DNA from 2 places in the Bacillus atrophaeus genome. Region 2 is predicted to be linked to the other one. Evidence: riboswitches for the same ligand, from Rfam matches in the RefSeq annotation. Region 2 holds a riboswitch; the other holds the start of a gene.
The links. Region 2 has a riboswitch for cyclic di-AMP ahead of AAHT65_RS01300 (potassium channel family protein). Riboswitches for the same ligand answer to the same signal wherever they lie in the genome.
Positions count from the first base shown of each region.

Region 1: another riboswitch for cyclic di-AMP. It lies ahead of AAHT65_RS09360 (APC family permease); the one in region 2 lies ahead of AAHT65_RS01300 (potassium channel family protein).

Region 1 covers NZ_CP154443.1:1,821,631-1,831,343, reverse strand. Annotated here, with positions in the region: gene AAHT65_RS09380 (Nramp family divalent metal transporter) at 1-702, shown strand, start outside; gene AAHT65_RS09375 (hypothetical protein) at 881-1,147, shown strand; gene AAHT65_RS09370 (pyruvate oxidase) at 1,179-2,900, opposite strand; partial or broken gene AAHT65_RS09365 (NUDIX hydrolase) at 2,945-3,388, opposite strand; gene AAHT65_RS09360 (APC family permease) at 3,487-5,307, opposite strand; cyclic di-AMP (ydaO/yuaA leader) riboswitch at 5,472-5,617, opposite strand; gene AAHT65_RS09355 (cellulose biosynthesis cyclic di-GMP-binding regulatory protein BcsB) at 5,804-7,918, opposite strand; gene AAHT65_RS09350 (glycosyltransferase family 2 protein) at 7,924-9,186, opposite strand; gene AAHT65_RS09345 (DUF2334 domain-containing protein) at 9,179-9,713, opposite strand, start outside.
Region 2 covers NZ_CP154443.1:222,851-232,563, reverse strand. Annotated here, with positions in the region: gene AAHT65_RS01330 (hypothetical protein) at 378-647, shown strand; gene AAHT65_RS01325 (putative immunity/bacteriocin fusion bifunctional protein) at 695-1,426, shown strand; partial or broken gene AAHT65_RS01320 (MFS transporter) at 2,084-3,666, shown strand; gene AAHT65_RS01315 (glucosaminidase domain-containing protein) at 4,002-4,847, shown strand; partial or broken gene AAHT65_RS01310 (YiaA/YiaB family inner membrane protein) at 4,958-5,210, shown strand; gene AAHT65_RS01305 (TrkH family potassium uptake protein) at 5,245-6,582, opposite strand; gene AAHT65_RS01300 (potassium channel family protein) at 6,589-7,257, opposite strand; cyclic di-AMP (ydaO/yuaA leader) riboswitch at 7,338-7,486, opposite strand; gene bslA (biofilm surface layer hydrophobin BslA) at 7,616-8,155, opposite strand; gene cudC (choline uptake/conversion transcriptional regulator CudC) at 8,367-8,924, opposite strand; gene betB (betaine-aldehyde dehydrogenase) at 9,126-9,713, shown strand, end outside.

The DNA of each region.
Region 1 (9,713 bases), 1.6 Mb from region 2:
TCAGTGATGAAGGGGCTTTTCATCCCGACGTTCCAAGGCACTGACAGCGTGCTGCTTGCCGCCGGAATCCTGGGGGCCACCGTTATGCCGCACGCGATTTACTTACACTCCGCCCTTACCCAGCGGCGGGTAGTCGGCACGACGGATGCTGAAAGGAAAAAGATATTCAGATTTGAATTTATTGATATATTAATAGCCATGTTAATCGCGGGTGCGATTAATGCCAGCATGCTGATTGTGGCCGCTGCACTGTTTTTTAATAACGGATTATATGTAGAAGATCTTGATGTTGCGTTCGACCAATTCGGAAGCCTTGTCAGTCCCATATCCGCCGTGTTATTCGGTATCGGTTTGCTGATTGCCGGGCTGTCCAGCTCATCTGTCGGCACACTTTCAGGCGATGTGATCATGCAGGGCTTTATCCGCTACCGCATCCCGCTTTATGTACGGCGGTTCATCACCATCATCCCGCCGATTATCATTATTGCATCAGGAGTAAATCCGACTTCGGCTCTTGTGCTGAGCCAGGTTGTTCTTTCCTTCGGCATCGCATTCGCATTGATTCCGCTCATTATGTTTACGAGCAATAAGCGGATTATGGGCTCATTAATCAATGCGAAATGGGTGACCATGATTTCTTGGGTGATCGCAGTGTTGATTGTTGCTTTAAACATATTTTTGATTGTGGATACATTACGATAGAAAAAACCGGCCAAAGATGGGCCGGTTTTTTTCTGCCTAAGAGATGATGGCCCGCTCCGTCAATGTGAGCGGCGCATGATCATGGGAGCGTTGCAGATGATGAGTCCGGAATGATATACATGAATATCTTTTTTGGCATAAATTTGTTATGATAAGAGAAAAAATCGGGGTTTTGCATATGTCAGTATTTATCCTCTTTTATTTATGGATCGTACCAATCGTCATCGGCATCTTATGCTCAGTCATCGCCTATAAGGTGACAGGAAAGAAAAAGCTCGTTCCAGGCTTTGTGATGATCGTATTAAGTATTATTTCTTTAATTGTCGGGCTCTGGATCGGCAGTGTTAATTATCATGTCTTTATTGGCGGGATGTTTTTATTCGGGACTCTATTGGTCGGTTCTGGATTCCCTTTCTTTTTTGCGCTTTCGAAAAAACAAAAATAAAACAGGCGTCTGCTATGGACGCCTGTTTTTTTTAGAATAATCGTTTTAAACTTTTCTTCAATGAAGGCATTTCTATTTTTTGATTTTCGAAGAAGTTTTTCAGCATATATTTGCTGAAGCCTTTTGCTTGTCCATATGTGATTTTCCCTGGAAGCGGCGGTTCATTTCCAATGATGGCGTCAATGACAACCGGCTGATTGGAATTGAGCGCTTCATGGAAAGCTGGGGCCAAGTCTTCATGCTTTGTCACTTTAATTCCTTTTGCCCCGCAGCTTTCTGCAAATGCGGCGTAATCCACATTCTGGAGTGTGGTGCCGTAGTCAATATTGCCTTTCACCTGCTGTTCATATTCGATCATGCCTAAGTTTTCGTTATTTAAAATAACGACGGTGATAGGCAAATTATATTTCACGGCGGTCGGCAGATCCTGCATTACCATGGAAAAGCCGCCGTCTCCGCATATGGCGATAGCCTGACGTTCCGGTTCAGCCAAGCTTGCAGCGATGGCACCCGGCAGGCCGCAGCCCATTGTCGCGAGCCAGCTTGAAACGATGAAATCCTGATTCGTCATTTTAAAATGTCGCGCCATCCATACGGTCACTGTGCCCACGTCTACTGATAACACGGCATCATCAGCCGCCGCATCCTGCAGTCTGGCGATGACTTGCTGCGGTTTGAGCGGGTTAGTGGCTTCTGTTTCATCCTTTTCGATCTCATTCCACCAATGCTTCATATGATCTGTGCACGCATTCAGGAATCTTCTGTCCTCTTTGCGTTCGATATACTCTGTTAATTCGCGCAATCCAAGAGCCGCGTCACTGACGATTCCTGCGGTGACCGGATAACGCTTGCCGATTTTCTCCGGATTGGAGTCCAGCTGGATCGCCGGTGTGTCCTCTGGCAAATAATCACGATAAGGAAACGACGTCCCGAGCATGATTAACAGGTCGCATTCCTCCATTGCCTCGTAGGCCGGTTTCGTCCCGATCTGGCCAAGGTTGCCGAGAAAGTGCGGATGTCTGTCAGGCACAACGCCTTTTGCCGGCAGAGTGACGACGATTGGCGCGGCGGCTTTGTCCGCGAAAGTGAGCAGCTCCTGTTTTGCTGATTTCAGCCCTTGCCCTGCTAAAATAATCGGTTTTTTCGCGTTATTAATATATTGGGCGCAAGTGACAAGCTGTTCTTTTTTCGGCTCGATATTCCCTTCAATATACGCCGGTGATGTATATACCGGCTTTTGTTTAATTTTTTCCGCAAAGAGATCGTCCGATACCGTCAAGACCGCAACGCCTTTTTGGCTGTAAGCGGTGCGGATCGCCTGATTCAGAAGATCCGGCAGAGATTCTGCTGTATGTACCTGCTGGTTAAATACCGCCACATCTTCAAACATCTGCTCCAATTTAATTTCTTGAAAATAATCCCGTCCGATTTCATTGGATGATACTTGTCCCGCAATGGCAAGCACCGGAACACCGTCCGCTTTTGCATCGTACAGGCCGTTCAGCAAATGTACGGCTCCGGGTCCCGCGATGGAAAGGCAGACGCCGATTTTGCCGGTGAGTTTAGCCTCAGCCGCGGCAGAAAGCGCAGCCACCTCTTCGTGGCGGGTCTGAATGAATGTCAATTCGTTTCTTTCATGCCTTAACTCTTCAATAAATTCGTTAATGCTGTCTCCGGGAATTCCGTATACATGGTTGACTCCCCATTGTTCTAGCAATTCTGTTACTGCTTGTCCTGCTGTTTTGTGTGACATGCCGTATCCTCCTTTTACCTATTGCATACCACAGGAAGAGTTTGTTAAAACCTAGTGGATACGTTTGATCTGGTGAATTTTTTTCTAAGCAGATCGAGAGTCGCAAGGAAACTGTGATTCGGCAGTACTTTTTTCAGATTCATAGCCTTACTTGTAAAATCATTAATTTGTTCTTTTCGGTTCGGAATCATGAGAGCCGGCAATCGATGGGGATGAAACCATTTTGTGTTTGCGGTTTCTGTACCGTGTTTCAGTGCTTTGCCGCCCGTAATCCTGCTGTTGAAAATATGCTGCACAGCATGAAATTTCGGTCTTTCGTACTCACCTATTTTGTATGAAATGTCAATGATGTGCCCCGTTTCCATTCTTCAACCATCTTGTTCAGCCCTTCCGCCGGGCAAATCCCACAGCGGTACCTCTTTTCGTTTTACAAGTAAAATGCCTTGCTCTTTATTGCATACGACCACAAAAGCTCCTTGTGTTTTCATGATCATCCGCCTTTCACTATCATTTAAACAAATAAATCCAATGTAAAGTTTCACAGAAAAAAAGACCGGGGCAAGTGATCCCCGGTCTCTTTCGTCATTTATTTCTTAAAATGATAAGGCAATGTAGCGACGATGATATCTTTTTTCCAGAACAGCCGGACTCTCAGCAGGAAGGCTGATTGGTTGTGCAGAATCGTATGCCAGCGTTTTTTTGTGATAAATTGCGGAAACAGCACCATAACGGAAAATTGACGCTTTCTCGCTTTTGCTTCTACCGTTTCCAGAAACTTATCGAATGGATGCACCAGACTTCTGTATGAAGAGTGGAGCGTGACGAGGCGGACTCCGTTGTTAAGCTCTTCCCAGCGTTTTTCGACTTTTTTCTCATGTTCTTTATCGAATGAAACGTGCACGGCGATCACTTGGTCTGATAAGGATTTCGCATATTGAATTGATTTTTCCACTACGGTTGTGACACCGGCGATCGGCACGATAACAACCGTTCCTTTAATTTCCTCTGCCGGTTTATTGACGATGCGCAGCTGTTCGCCGACAGAAGTATAATGATTTTTGATCGCAAAAAACAACAGAACGACCGGCGGCATGAATATAAGCACGGGCCAAACAAGATGAAACTTCGTCACGAACAATATCGACAGCACCATAAAAGAAATCGCGGCGCCGGCTGCATTGATCATCATTTTGCCCGCCCAGCCTTTCGGTTTTTGCCTGATCCATTTGACGCACATGCCCGTTTGCGACAAAGTGAACGGAATAAATACGCCGACTGCGTATAAAGGAATTAAATGTTCGGTCTGTCCGCCAAATAAAAGAATGAGCAGGATCGACGCAACGCCGAGAAAGATAATGCCGTTTGAAAATCCTAAACGGTCTCCTCTTACCGTAAACATGCGCGGCATATACTGATCTCTCGCCAAGTTAAAGGCAAGCTGCGGGAAAGCGGAAAAACCCGTATTTGCCGCAAGAATTAAAATAAGTGACGTAACGCCTTGTATAACATAATAAAAACTGTTTCGGCCGAATGTTTCTGCGGCGATTTGAGAGATAACCGTTTCGTTCGGTTTCGGCGCCGTTCCGTATCCGAACGCGAGCAGCGTGATGCCGGTAAACAGAACAGCGAGCAAAATCCCCATCATTGCCAGTGTTTTGGCCGCGTTTTTAGCTGACGGATTTTTAAATGCCGGAATCGCGTTTGAAATGGCCTCCACCCCTGTAAGAGCCGAACAGCCGGATGAAAAAGCTTTTAGTAATAAGAACAGTGTAATTCCGGCGACCGGCGTGCCGATCGGCGTATGGTGGGCAGTGTCGATTTGGCCGGTCGCGAGCTTATACGTGCCGACCGCGATCAAGATGATGAGTGCCACTACAAACAGGTAAACTGGATAGGCCAGAATGGACGCCGACTCGGACAAGCCCCGCAAATTCAAAATCATGATAACGATGACAAGCAAAACAGCAATCGGCAAATGATAATCATGCAATCCGGGAAACGCCGAGGTAATCGCGTCTGTTCCCGCGGAAATGCTGACTGCAACCGTTAAAATGTAATCGACAAGCAGTGATCCGCCTGCGATCAGACCCGGTTTTTCTCCGAGATTTTCTTTTGAAACCATATACGCGCCTCCGCCCTGCGGATACGCGTATATAATCTGTCTGTATGAAAGAATCAGCGCCAGAAGCAAAATAAGAACACCGGCGGCAATCGGCACTGAGTACCAGAATGCGGCCGCACTGACCGCAGCCAAAATAATCAATATTTGTTCCGTTCCGTAAGCAACCGATGATAAAGCATCTGATGAGAGCATGGCCAGCGCTTTTAGCTTTGTCAATTTTTGTTCTCCGGCTGATTGTGATTTTAACGGTTTTCCAATCAAAAATCGTTTGATTGAATGTAACATGAGTGTCTTCTTCCCCTTTACCTTTTAAAATGAACAGTCCCACATTCTAAGTCCCTTTTGGCAATCATATCTCTGTCTTATTTACCATTCGATAAAAGAAAACAGCAAAAAACACAGAGGCAAACGGATGCCCCTGTGCCATAAATCGAACACAGGTTTCATTCATCTCCTCTCATGAACGCTTACGAGGTTAGCTGTCGGATTCGGGCCTATGAGAGTTAGCCCTACCTAAAAAGGATTCACCCCAAGCGGCAAAATGCCGCCGAAATGGGTCCCCCGCTCTGTTTAACAGATTAAGCGATATGTTTTATAAGAGAGATCATACTCCCGTTATGACGGGTTGTAAAGAGGGAAAATGGCTAGAATAAAGAATAAAATTTCTTGTTCCAAAACTGGAATAACTAATCCATTTTTTGTGACATTTTCATATTATACAAGCAGCAATCCATAAGAAGCCGTGAATGGCCATAAAAAAAAGAGGCTGATTCGCCTCTTTTTATGATACGTCCCGCCCTCTGTCATTTTTTCTCTTTCTTCGCCGTGCCGTATACCATATCAAGACTGCGGCTATGACGATGATGGCAGCCAATAAGCTGATATACAAAAGGTCCGGCTGTTTGTCTTGGCCTGTTTTTTCTGTTTCAGAATCATTATTTTTTGATTGCAGCTGCTGGTGGTTTGTGAATATCTGCTGGCTGCTTGTTTCATTGATAACAGTCGCTGTGTCATTGTTGCTGTCCAGAAAACTGATCATTTCTTTTGTGATTGATGCACCTTTCCCCGATAAAGGAGCAAAAACGGCCATGCTGTAACCTGAATCCCATAAAGATGCTTGTGTAAACGCGACTTGTTTTGTCGTTTCATTCAGCATATCGAAGCCCGATACATCATACGTTCCGTTTTTCTCCGTTGGAACGGCAAGGGTTGACGCTTGCCCCTTCAGAAGCGGGAATTGGTTCACGTCGCCGACAAAAATGAGATGGCGGCCTTTTACATCTTTCCCCTGTACTTCTGATGATGTTTTTATCGTGAAGGCTTGCTGGGCGTCGCTGCCAAATGAGTCTGTAAGCAGCGACAATTCTTTCAGTTTTGACACACTTACGCCGTCAGGAAGGATGATCAGCGTCGGATTGTTCCGGTCTCCGGCGTAAGGAAGCGGCCATGCTTGAAAATCGGCTGCTGCCGCTGTATCGCTTTCAGGGAATGACAGCGTGCTACTTTTATCAATAAAAAGCCATTTCTCTTCATCCGTATCTATACACGGGTTGTTTTGTTTTAATCCTGTCGCCACAAATTGTATATCTATGTAGCGGTTCTTCTGCACTAGTTTTGGATCGACTTTCAGTGAGACGTGATAATATCCGGCTTTATCTTCTTTGCCTAACTCATCAAGTCTGACAGAATGCGGCTGTCCGTTAATCATGACTTTCAATTCGGCTGTGCCGCTTCTTGTTTCCGCTTTTTGAATGGTTTCAGATTTTTTCAGCTTAAGCGACAGCTTTGCCGATTGATCTTTATCGTAAACGGCTGTTGTTGGGTAAAAGTAGTGCGGTGATGATGTATTCGCAGACCCGATGGTGATATCATCGGCGCCAAAATTCGCCAGTGTCAGCTCATTGTCCGCTGTTTGTTTATTGTTTTGCAGCTTGTCTATCATTAAGGTTTCGCCGCTCAGCTGTGATGTGTATGTTTGATCGGTGATGACACTGATTTTATCAGCCATCACATGATCTGATTTCGCCGTCACAAACAGAACAGGCTGCTGCTTGTCCTTTGCTTTCAGTATTCTTTCAGCCAGCAGAAGCTTTTTTCCTTCCGGTTTCAAGCCGGCTTGTTCAAGGAGCTGTTTTACCTTGCCGTTCCAATGTTGATCAGCTCCTATGAAAATGGTCGGTTTATCGATTTGTTTCGCTTCTGATTCATTGAGATACGTAATGTTGATCTTGCTGTCTGTAGATTTGAGATAGCCCTCTGTTTTGACGGCTGCTTCAATTTCCGCAGAACTTGGCTTGTCCGGGATGACAATCGCCGTTTCTTCATCAGTATTTCCTGATTGGGCAAAGGGATAAGGAAAATGATCAAGTGTCGCTCCCTTTGATTTACTGTTTTCGGCAAGCATCAGACGGCTGTCAGGATATATTTTGATCCAGTTGCCCGACGTATCCTGCCTGACACAAACGCCCTCTTTCAGTACACCGTAAAAATTCAATGACATGCTGTGATAGCCCTGCGCAGATTGGCTTTTGTTCAATGAAAGCTTCAATGACTTGTGCTTTGATATCCCCTCAAGCTTTAAGGTTTTTACCGGTTCATTATCAATGGCAACGGTTAAAGAAGATGGGGAAATTAATAAGTCAGAGGCCTCATACTCGATCACTAGCTGCTGGTTTTCAGAAGACGCACCCGCCGGAATTTGGTAAGTCAATTCGGAGCTGTCTCTTGATCCGTACAGTGTAATCAAATCACTTGTGAGCGCCTGCTGCTTGGCCTCGGCACGGTCTCCTTTTCCTAAAATGGAACTGTCGACCTGCAGCTCTTGGGACGCGGCAGCCGCACGGCCCTCCATTGCGATCAGCATAAAGGCTGTACATAATACGATTGCTTTTTTCAAAAAGGTCACCCGCTTTTATTTTGGTTATATCGTTCGGTTTTGTACCATTTTACTTCCTGTCTGAACAGCCGATGTTTAATCTCAACAAATAATGAATAGATAACGAGCACAATCCATGCTTGTGAGTATGTAAAATACATCAGAAACACGATGAACACGTTTTGCCTGTTCATTTCTGTTTTTTCGATGCTTAGCGTGATCATAACCTCCGTCATAAATAAGAAAAAGGCAAGTATCCACAAAATCATCGCCAACAATCCGACTGACAGGTGTAAATCATAAAATAAATTCACAACAAAAATCGTATTTGACATAATGACGCCAAAGAAAAATAAGAAATACGTAAAGAAAAAATAAAACAAATCAAAGATAATTCGTTTTCGTTTCAGCCTGAAAAATTGCGCCAAAAATTTCAGTACGACATACTGATTGCCGCGCGCCCATCTTGTCCGCTGGCGCCACCAGACCTTCCACGTTTCCGGTTCTTGCTCCCATGTGACCGCCGCAGGAAAAAAGCGAATATGATAGCCGAGGTTATAGACGCGGATAGTGAGTTCAGTATCCTCCGCCAGCGCTTTGTCATCCCAGCCGCCAAGCTTTTCGATAATGCTTCTTCTGATAGCAAAATTGGTGCCCGGTATTGTCGCGATTTTAAACCATTTCCATCTTCCGCCCTGTGCCATCCACTGAAAACAAATGGTCTCAATGTTGATAAACTTCGTCAGCAGTGTTTTCGCAGCATTGATGACGCGGAATTTCCCTACAACCGCGCCTGCCTGCTGATCATTCATTAAGCCGAGGACAAGGTAATACACCGCCATTTTTTCCGGCGTATTATCGGCGTCATATACACAGATCACATCACCGTTTGATTCAGCAAAACCGGAATTAAGCGCTGAGGATTTTCCCTTTCCGGCGTTCGGGGGTTTGGTGACGACCATTTTGATAAAATCATATTGCCTCGAAAATTCATTTACGATATCACCCGTCAGGTCCGATGAATTGTCGTTTACCACGATAATTTCCAGACGGTCCTTCGGATAATAGAGATTGACCATGGCTTTTAGCGTCTGCCTGATCACAATCTCTTCATTATGGGCGGGTATCAGGACGCTGACCTTCGGAAGCTCCTTCATGTTTTCTCTCCACTTCGGGATATTCCGCTCAAAGGTCATGTAGTGGCGAAATCCGCCCTGCATCAGAAACATGTGGTAGAGAAGCATAACCCATATTAAACTTAGCGAGATAAAGAACAGAACATTACCCAAGGTTTCTTCTCTCCTTAAAGATTCGTTTTTTCAATGTGGCTCTTAAATAAAAGGTATATATAACAAACATGACAACAAATAAAAGCACCACTGCCGAGAGAATCCACAAGGCCTTTTCCAGCGGGCTTTGCTGGTGATGTTTAACGAACTCCGTAAAGAAGTTAAGCTTGTTTTCCACATGGATGGTGCCGTCTCCGTTTGTAGTGATCTTGACTTTGTCCGTTTTAACAGTCTGTTTTGTTTTCTTTAAATCAAGCCATTCACCGTTCGGAATACGCTCCATTTGATCCACAAGCTCGGGCAGATACTTCATGCCGAGATACGGATGATAAAACCCTCCGGCAACCCCGCCTTCAAAATCAATCATCCGGGAAATGTGATCTTCTATATCACCGAGGGGGTTTCGGTCAGACGTATCGACAAATCCAATGGTCTCAGGATACAGCGTCATTCCGTGAAGCATGCTCGGCGTTGTCAGAAACGGAGCGGTGCCGGATGTTTTCCACGTCGTATCACTGAGCTGCACC
Region 2 (9,713 bases):
AAGTAGAAGGATCCAAAGTTGGATTTTCTGAACCTGTTAGGGACACTTGACACAGTAGGCTTGTTTGGGGAATAACCAACGGCAAATAGGGTGATACACACGGATACCGCAAGTTGATATACAATCAAGTTAATCAGTCGCCTGCTTGAGTTTGTTTATTTTTTTCACAAGCAAATTCAGGCAGACAACTTGTCCAGCCGTTATCCACGGTCTCAACCAATCAAGCAAAAGATCAGAAGAAAAGCCAAGACAAATGACCCTTTTCTTCTTGATCTTTTACTCACCATTTTTACTAATTTTTAAAGTGAAATGATTCGAAAAGATTACCCTTTGGAAAAATTATTTATGATAGGATTTTTATGAGGGGAGTGATTCAGATGGCAACTAAAAAGCTAACAGTTGAAAAAATGAAGAAAAATTATAATGGTTGGGTAAAACGCTTACCCTTTACGACAACTGGAATGGCTCTTATTTTTATTGTAGTTCAATTCGTTGTTGGATCAATGAAAGGAAAACAAATGATGACTACAGATTTCTTGATATATGCAGTGCTTTTCCTTTTATTTGGTATTATCTTGGGTTTAATTCTTAAATTTTTATACGGAAGATTTGGGGATATCTGGGAAGGTGAAGATAAAAAAGGATAAAAATACGCTTCGGCGTGTTTTTAAATAAATTCAAAGGAGAAAGAAATATGAGGAAAAAGTTAGCTTTAATTTTAGCGGTGGCAATAATGGCATTATTACCACTCAATGCTTCAGCAACTACCAAGAATGGCAGTGGCGATCAAGAGTGTCAAACATGTTCAAAAGGTAGTGACAAAGCGAAACTAATAAAAGAGATTAAAGATGTGTACAACATTGATGTAGAAACATTGAGTAACAAGGGTGTTAAAGAAGTAGAACAACTTGCAGCTGAGAAGAGTGACAAATTTAAAGATACTATTGATAAATACAAAGATTTGGGTTACAAAAAAGTAGACTTAAAAGATAAGAGTTTACTTTACAAAAATGCTCAGATTGATAAAGATAGAACGAAATCTGATTTAGAGTTTGTCTACGGTGTTTATAAAAATGAAAAAGGCGATGTCATTACATATACACTAGGATACGCCAAAGAAACTAAAAAATTCTTTAATTTTAGTGTTTTGAAAGTGCCTCATAACTCTAAACATCAAGATGATGTTACTGTGCTCATCCAGAAAAATGATAGTAATTTCAAAGTGTTTGGAAAAGATAATGCGGTTAGCTCTCCAGGTCAAATGTCAACCCAAGGATTCAGTTGGAGTGGAAAATCCTTTGCTTGTGGGATGCTTGGAGTATTAGCGTGTATTAACTACTGTGGAGTGGTTACTCTTGCATTCCCGCCTGCAGGTGTAGCATGTGATGTTGTGTGTGGAGCAGCAATGGCTGCCGCATGTGCGTAAATTTTATGAATAATGTTGTGTTGACTCTCATTTAATATGGGGGGTTTTTTTGTTTTGTCTAAAAGCTGGAAGCGCATTTCACGATGTTAGAAGCTGGGTGGGCGTTTTGCCCAGTCAGGTATCAGAGTCATTTTACGAGGGGCAAATGAAGAAATAAAAATGGCAACAAAATTTTAAAAAATATAGATTACAAAGAATTACGTCAAAGAATTAAAAAGGATGAAAGAGTCTTTGAGGCCTGTCATATCAAGGTTTATAGAGTATGTGGAATTATAGTAAAGTATGTAAGGAGAAAACTAAAAGCGTAGAGGTCAGGGGTTCGAGCCCCCTTGGCTCCATAAATATGATTGTCTGGCAAAAGCTTTTGAAGCTTTTGTTTTTTTGCTGAAACCCAGTGCCGTTGACAAATCCCAAGCAGTTTGAAATAATGACTGAGTTTAATGCTCATTTTTTCACATATTATAATGAAATAATAAATGATAAAATCCTTCGTCATAGATGCACCTATGGGGCAGGGATTAATAAAAAGCTAATGGCCTATTTCATCTATTAGCTTCTTTTGCTTTGATAAAAATGATACGCACAAGGACAATCAATCGTCAGGCCCGTCCGCGTTTTCTTCAATTTAATCAGGACATTATAGAAAGGAATGACAACATGAAGACGAAACATTACTGGGTGATTTCTTTACTTGCTGTCTTAGCTGTCGGTCCGGGGTTAATGTCCAACACCGCATTGACGGGAGTTCAAAGTCTTGTTCAAAAGACTGTGGTGACGGGGAGCTTTGCTTCACTAAATCCCATTATTATCGGAAATATGGCCTTTGCTTTATTTGTACCGATGGGTCCCTTGCTGAGAAAAAGATTCGGCGCCCGGCCGATATATATGGCATCATTGTCCGTTTTTATAGTAGGGGCGCTTCTATTTGCATTATCCAATGATATCTTATCGCTGGCGGCAGGCCGTTTTTTACAAGGAGCTGCTACCGGCGTCATGCTGATGATTATGATTCCTATGCTCGTTTTGTCATTTCAGCTGGATCGTCGGAACTACGCATTATTAGTTCTCATCGGCGGATTTTATGGTTCGGTTATTACCGGAACAATATTAGGAACAATAGCCTTAAACTACGGCCATTGGAGATGGCTGTTTTATACCTTTGGCATTCTCTCTTTAATAGGAATGATTGTAAGCTATTTCTTTCTGCAGGGTGAACAACATGCAAGCACGGAAAAGGAGAAGTCATCATTTGACATCACTGGAGCCGTTTTAACCGGATGTCTTTCTGTCACCGCAGCCTATACATTCATTCATCTGCACAAGTGGGGCTTTTCATCAGGCTATGTATGGGCAGGTATTGGCGGAAGCATTTTTATTCTCCTGATCTTATTGATAGTAGAGTATAAAGTGAAAAATCCTTTTATCTCAATTAAAATGATGCTGATTCCAAAGCCTGTACTTGGATTATTCATTATAGCTGCGGGGACTATTGCTATTGCAGTAAGCCTCTCGGCGTTTCAGGGCCTGCTTCATGAGATGTATGATATTTCACGAGAACACCTGCTTCTTTTGAATATGAGCCTTTTGATCGGAGTGGCCATTGCTGCTGTGATAAGCGCTCTCTTTTTTGATAAAATCGGACCGGGGATGCTCGGAATTATAGGTTCTCTCACTCTCGTTTTTGTTAATTTTCAATGGATTCATATAGAATCTCAAATGTCTTTATATATGTTTGCCGCCATTTTTATCATGTTGGCAGCGGGAACCGGACTGACAGTTGCCGCGGGTTTGATGGGACTGCTTTAGGCGGCCCTCTTCCGGATCTTGTAAAGAGAATGACAACTGTTCAATTTTTGAGGCTCTTTGTATATATGGGAGTGCCAATATTGATAGGCTATTTTACGAAAAAGGATTCTGCCGGCAGACTCCTGACATCGAATACAGGTGTGGATCAAGAAGGAACCCAATCATTGCATGAAGCGCTGATCGCCACCTATCACGATCTTTTTCTTGTGTCCTTTATTTTAAGTTTGATTTTAGTATGCTTATCGTTCTTTATGAATGCTACAGGCATGGGCCACAAGTTAGCTCACAAACCCCATGATAAACGTGAGAAACATGCAAAACAGGTATTTCAGCAAGTTGCCGGATTCACTCATCATAAAGTGATTCATGATAAGGAATATCGGGATGCGCTTAAAAATTTTAACAAGCCGGGTTTGACAAAAAGCGATACATGAGATACTTTTAGTAACTATATATGTTAGGGCAGAACCCTTTCTCATAACGAGAAAGGGTTTATTTTATTTTCATAATAAACTAGGTTATTGTAACTATTCTCCTCCGGTTTCCGTCAGACTACTAGTACTCTAACAGGAGACAGAACAAAAACGATTCTAATATAACTGTTCTTTTTCATACGACCGCTTGAAATGCGTATGCAGCAATGTATGAACAAGTTTGGCGTATCCGCAACTTTTTCCCTAAGGAATTGAAAAATATTAGAAGTGCAAGTAAAATTCTTAAATGTATCGTTCTTTTACACTCGTCATCTTTTAATTAAAGGAAGGTTCTTATGTCCCGAAAAAAATCAAAACTTAAACTCTTTATATCTGTATTTTTCGTTGCAGCGACTGCTCTTGGGTTGTTTGTTCTTGTGACAACTTTATCAAAACCTATCGAAACAGCCAAAGAACCTGAGGAAATTGATGAGAAGCAGGTATTTATTGACAGTCTTTCAGGTCATGCGCAAATTTTATATGAAAAATATCACGTGCTTCCCAGCATCACAATCGCTCAGGCCATTTTGGAATCAAACTGGGGAAACAGCGAACTTGCATCTGAGGCCAATAATCTGTTTGGGATTAAAGGGGATTATAAAGGAAAGCACGTCACCATGGAAACGGACGAATTTGAAAAAGGGGAAAGAAAAACGATTCGTGCAAAATTCCGGAAATACCGCACATTCTTTGAATCAATGAATGATCACGCCAAATTATTTGTCCGAGGCACGTCATGGAACAAAAAGAAATATCAGCCTGTACTAGAGGCCAAAGATTATAAAAAAGCGGCCGTTGCCCTCCAAAAATCCGGTTATGCGACAGACCCTGATTATGCAGACAAAATCAGCAGCATAGTCGAGAATTACGGTTTGGATGAATTCGATCAAGTAAACCCTTCTATCAAATCAGTAGATTTAAACGGCTCAGTTAAAGATAATGCGTTTGAAGATGTTTGGTCGAAGCCTTCTAAAGATGCAAAATCTATCAAACTATCTTCCGTACAGGATTTTGTCGGGGAGAATATTAAGGTAGTCTCTAAAAAGCAAAAAGGCCAATCAGTCTGGTACCAATTCCAAATCAATGATAAATTAGTCGGCTGGGTTGATGATTCAGCTATTCAATTGAGTGAGGAAACGTAAGCGCGGATCGGCTGCGATAATCAATATTTTAAATTTTAGTTCCAATGGAGGAAATATACGGTATAATAATTCACAGCAGTTTGTATATTCATACACCAGCGGAGGAATAAATATGCAATAGAAGAAATACGCCTGCCTTTACGATATTGGCCTATTTCACTTTTTTGCGGGCGTTCTTTTTATTTTGTATCGAGCTCTATAATGCAGATAACCTTGAACTGAACGAAAAAGGGTACTACATTCTGTGATGATTCTTGTGGCGGTTGGCGCAATCCTCACTCAAAAGGTGACAAGAGACAACGCGGAAGATAACGACATCATTGCTGAGCAGGAAAAAAACAAAACCACTCACATGCAGAATGAAAAAGCTGGCGCCGACGCGCCAGCTTTTTTGCTGTTATCCTGTAAATACTTCACCGTCAGGATAGCGGATATTTGATTTTTCAGTTTTGGCGAATGAAAAAACCAATGTCAAAGGGCCGATTCTTCCAATAAACATTATAACAATGATGATACATTTGCCGGCTGTTGACAATTCCGGGGTCAGACCCATAGACAACCCGACTGTACCAAAAGCTGAAAAGGTCTCAAATACGATCTGAAGAAATGGAGCATGTTCTGTGATAGTGAGGGCAAAAATGCCTATAAACACTATAAATAAACTGATGACGCTGACAGCTAAGGATTTAATGATCACGGCGTGTTTAACGGTACGGCGGAAAATAACGGTATCTTTATTTCCTTTTAAAAACGCGATAACAGACATCATGATAACGATAAAGGTAGTCAGTTTTATTCCGCTCGCTGTAGAACCGCTGCCGGCACCGATAAACATCAGAAGCAAAATGAACACAAGAGTGCACTCTCTCATGCTGCCGAAATCAACAGAGTTAAATCCGGCAGTTCGAGGGGTCACAGCTTGAAAATACGAGGCCCATAGCTTATCAGTAAAATGCATAGAGCTGAGAGTGCCTGGATTGCTGTATTCAAGAGTCAGAATCACAAGCATTGCAAGTACGTTTAATAAAAGGGTGCCTGAAAGCATCAGTTTAGTATGAAGCGAAAACGCCTTAAACCGGCGATATGTCCATATATCATACAAAACCGTAAACCCGATTCCTCCTGTAATAAATAAGAAGGTAATGATAATATTGACCGCAGGATCATTTGCAAAACCCATTAAATTATCCGGCCATAAAGAAAACCCGGCGTTGTTAAAAGCGGATACTGCGTGAAATAAACTGGTAAAAAGGCCGTATCCCCATCCGTATTCAGGTACAAAACGAAAAGACAAAAGGAAAAAGGCTGTCAATTCAATGCTGATTGAAAACATAAACAGTACTTTTACGAGACGTATCACTCCGCCGATTGTTGATTGATTCAACGCTTCTTGAACGAGCATTCTTTCTTTCAGGCCGATTTTTTTCCCTAACATAATGACGATGAGCACGGCGAATGTCATAAAACCAAGGCCGCCGATCTGGATCAGAGCCATGATGACAATCTGGCCAAATACAGTAAATTCAGTCCCGGTATCAACAACAGCCAGCCCTGTAACTGTAGTCGCCGAAGCAGACGTAAAAAGAGCATCAATCCACGTTAAAGGCCCATTTGACGCGATTGGCAGCTTTAGCATCAATGAACCTATCATAATTGTAAGGAAAAAACCTATCGCTAGCACTTGCGGCGGGGAAAAACGAACCCATTTGATCACAGTTTCCTTTTGAAACGTCACCTTCGTCTACATCCCTTCGTTTTCAAAACGTTTAATATCTCTTTTATGGCCCATCAGCACAAGACAGTCTTGTTCATGGATGACCGCTTCCGGCGCGGGAGAAACGTTAATCTCACCATTATGCTTAATGGCCAGAATGGTGCAGCCGTATTTTGCCCTCACATTCAAATCAAGTATAGATTTAAAATGCAGTTTTTTCGTAGCGAGCAATTCGACGATACTGTATTCCTCAGATAAATCAATGTAGTCGAGAACATTTTCGTCAGAAAGGCTTTGCGCGATTCTAATTCCCATGTCTTTTTCGGGATGGATGATCCGATCGGCGCCTATTTTTTCAAGCACTTTATGATGATAATAATTTTGAGCCTTCACCCAGATATTCGGTATGTCCATCTCTTTTAATAATAACGTTGTCAGAGTGCTTGCTTGGATATTTGCTCCGATCGCGACAATGACATATTCGAAATTGCGGATCCCCAATGAATTCATCTCATTTTCTTCCGTCGCATTTGCAACAACCGAATGAGTTGCAAAGGAGGAGTGCGCGTTTACTTTATCTTCATTTATATCTACTGCCAGCACTTCATGGCCCATTCTGTGCAGCTCTTTACAGATGCTTCCCCCAAAACGGCCGAGACCGATTACAGCAAATTGTTTATTTTTTATTCTCCCCAATTTTCATGACTCCTTATAAACATAATGATCTATCGTAAAAAGATAAAAAAAGACCATTACAAAAAATGGCCGCAGAATAGACCTCCTCTCTGTATACGCCTGCGAGGTTAGCTGTCGGGTTAGGGATTCAGAGTACCCCTTCTTACAACGTAAGATTCACCCCAAGATCGCTTTTTGAAACGATCGAAAATGGTTCCCCCGTTCATGTGTGATTAAGCGGTAAAAGAGACTGTATTGATGGATCACTCAAGAATGTACTCCTGTTTCAAGTGTTTGTCAATAAAATTTATAAGATGGGAAAAATACAAAAAAAAGACCGATACAAGCAAGTACTGCTTGTGCCGGTCCTTTGAAAAGATTAGTTGCAATTACAAGGCTTTGTAGGCGGTGTGCTGCGCTTTTCTACAACAATGCTATCTTCCGCATAAAACTTCGAACCGATGCTCAAAGATTTATTTTCTGCACGGAAAGTATATGTACCGGCAGCAGGAAGTGTTTTATTGTTTAACTTCAATTTAAATTCTGCAGCGCCTAGTAAATCAAGGTTCAATGGAAGTCTTACCGTTTTTCCGTTATTAAGAATCTGTCTTTCGCGCAACGCATGCCCGTTGACAAAATCCTTTGTTGTCGCAGTAAATCCGCTCGGTAATGTAAACTCCATCACACCTAAACTAAGAATCGTGTTTGGACGGTAAGTCAATTCAATATCAGAAAACGACCATTCTTGTTTGCTTGTGCCAGTGATTTTTGCAAATAAGGATGCAGTTGCTGTCGTATGCATAGTAGGTTCATTGGCAGCTGACTTAGATTCAGCCGCAAAAGAAGTAGCAGGAACGGCCATCAGTAATACAAGGCCCAATAAACTTGTGATCAAAGAAGCGAATAGCTTATGTTTCATGTTAGTTAAATCCCCCTAAAAGTAGTTGTAATTGTAAATCCTGGCCCACCCTTATTTTCACCTCCTTCGAGGATTGTCGACCAATTTTTACCTATTAAAATTATCATCAATTGTTTTGGAAGTAAATGGGTTGTTATTCCTATATTTTCAAGATGATTATCATGCAAAAAAAAACACAAAACGACAAAATGAAAGAAAAAAACGCCTGTTTTCACTCAGGCGTTTTTCCTTCGGTTTCTATAGGGATAAATTTGAAAATCTCTCCGCTCTGAACGGATTCTGCAAGCCGCTTCAGCCAATCATAATATGCTTTAGAGCTTTCCAGCTGTTCATATAAATGCCTGGCTTCATTTCTTGATTCCTCATGAAGTTCTTCCTTCTCCAGCACTGTTTGTAAATCAGCCTGGGCCTCCTCAATCGCTTTCAGATTAACCTGAACCTCCCGCTCCCATTTAGGAGGGAAAAAATTCGTGAAAAACTTAAAGAAATCCTTTTCCGCCACAAATGTATGCTTTCTGATTCCGCGGTGAAAGGTTTTTTTCACGACATTTAAATCCTGAAGCTTCTTTACCCCGGTGCTCATGCTGGGCTTGCTCATTTGCAATTCCTCGCGCATTTCATCAAGCGTCATTTCATCCCGCATATACATTGTTCCATATAATATCCCGACACTGCGGGTGATTCCGTAGAGATCCATCGTTTCAGCAATTGAATCTATCACAAGATCTCTTGCTTGTTCTATAGCTGCGAATTCTGGATTTTCATCCATACTGTCCCTCTTTTCCTTTAGAAGATTAAATTTGTTAAGTCATTTCTTTATGTTCTTTATCTTAACGAAACACAGAGAAAAGTCAAAACAAAAAATAAAACAAGCAGGCTTTGACAGCATAAAAACCATATGATACATTTAAATTGTTAAAAACATTAAATTTTTATTTAACAAACTTACTTTTCGGTAAGGAGGGCTTATATGAGTCAAACATTATATGTTGACGGTGAATGGATCAGCGCAGAAAAAAAGCAGATCCGAAGCATTATCAATCCATTTAATCAAGAAGAAATTGCAACAGTCAGCGAAGGGGAACGGGAGGATGCTGTAAAAGCAATCGCAGCCGCCCGAAGAGCCTTTGATGAAGGAGAATGGTCAAACCTTCCGGGACTGGAACGCGGCAAGATTGTTCTGAAAATTGCGGAATTAATCAGACGAGATCTGGACGAATTAGCAGAACTTGAATCGCTCGATACTGGAAAAACATTAGAGGAAAGCAAAGCGGATATGGATGATATCGCAAATGTCTTCCAATATTACGCCGGACTTGCGGATAAAGACGGAGGAGAAGTTATTGCATCTCCGATTCCCGATTCAGAAAGCAGAGTCGTCAGAGAACCGATCGGCGTCTGCGGACAGATTACCCCTTGGAATTATCCGCTCTTGCAAGCAAGCTGGAAAATCGCTCCGGCATTGGCTGCTGGAAACACGATCGTCCTCAAGCCGAGTGAAATCACGCCGCTGACGACAATCAAAGTATTCAAGCTGATGGAGGAAGCCGGAATTCCA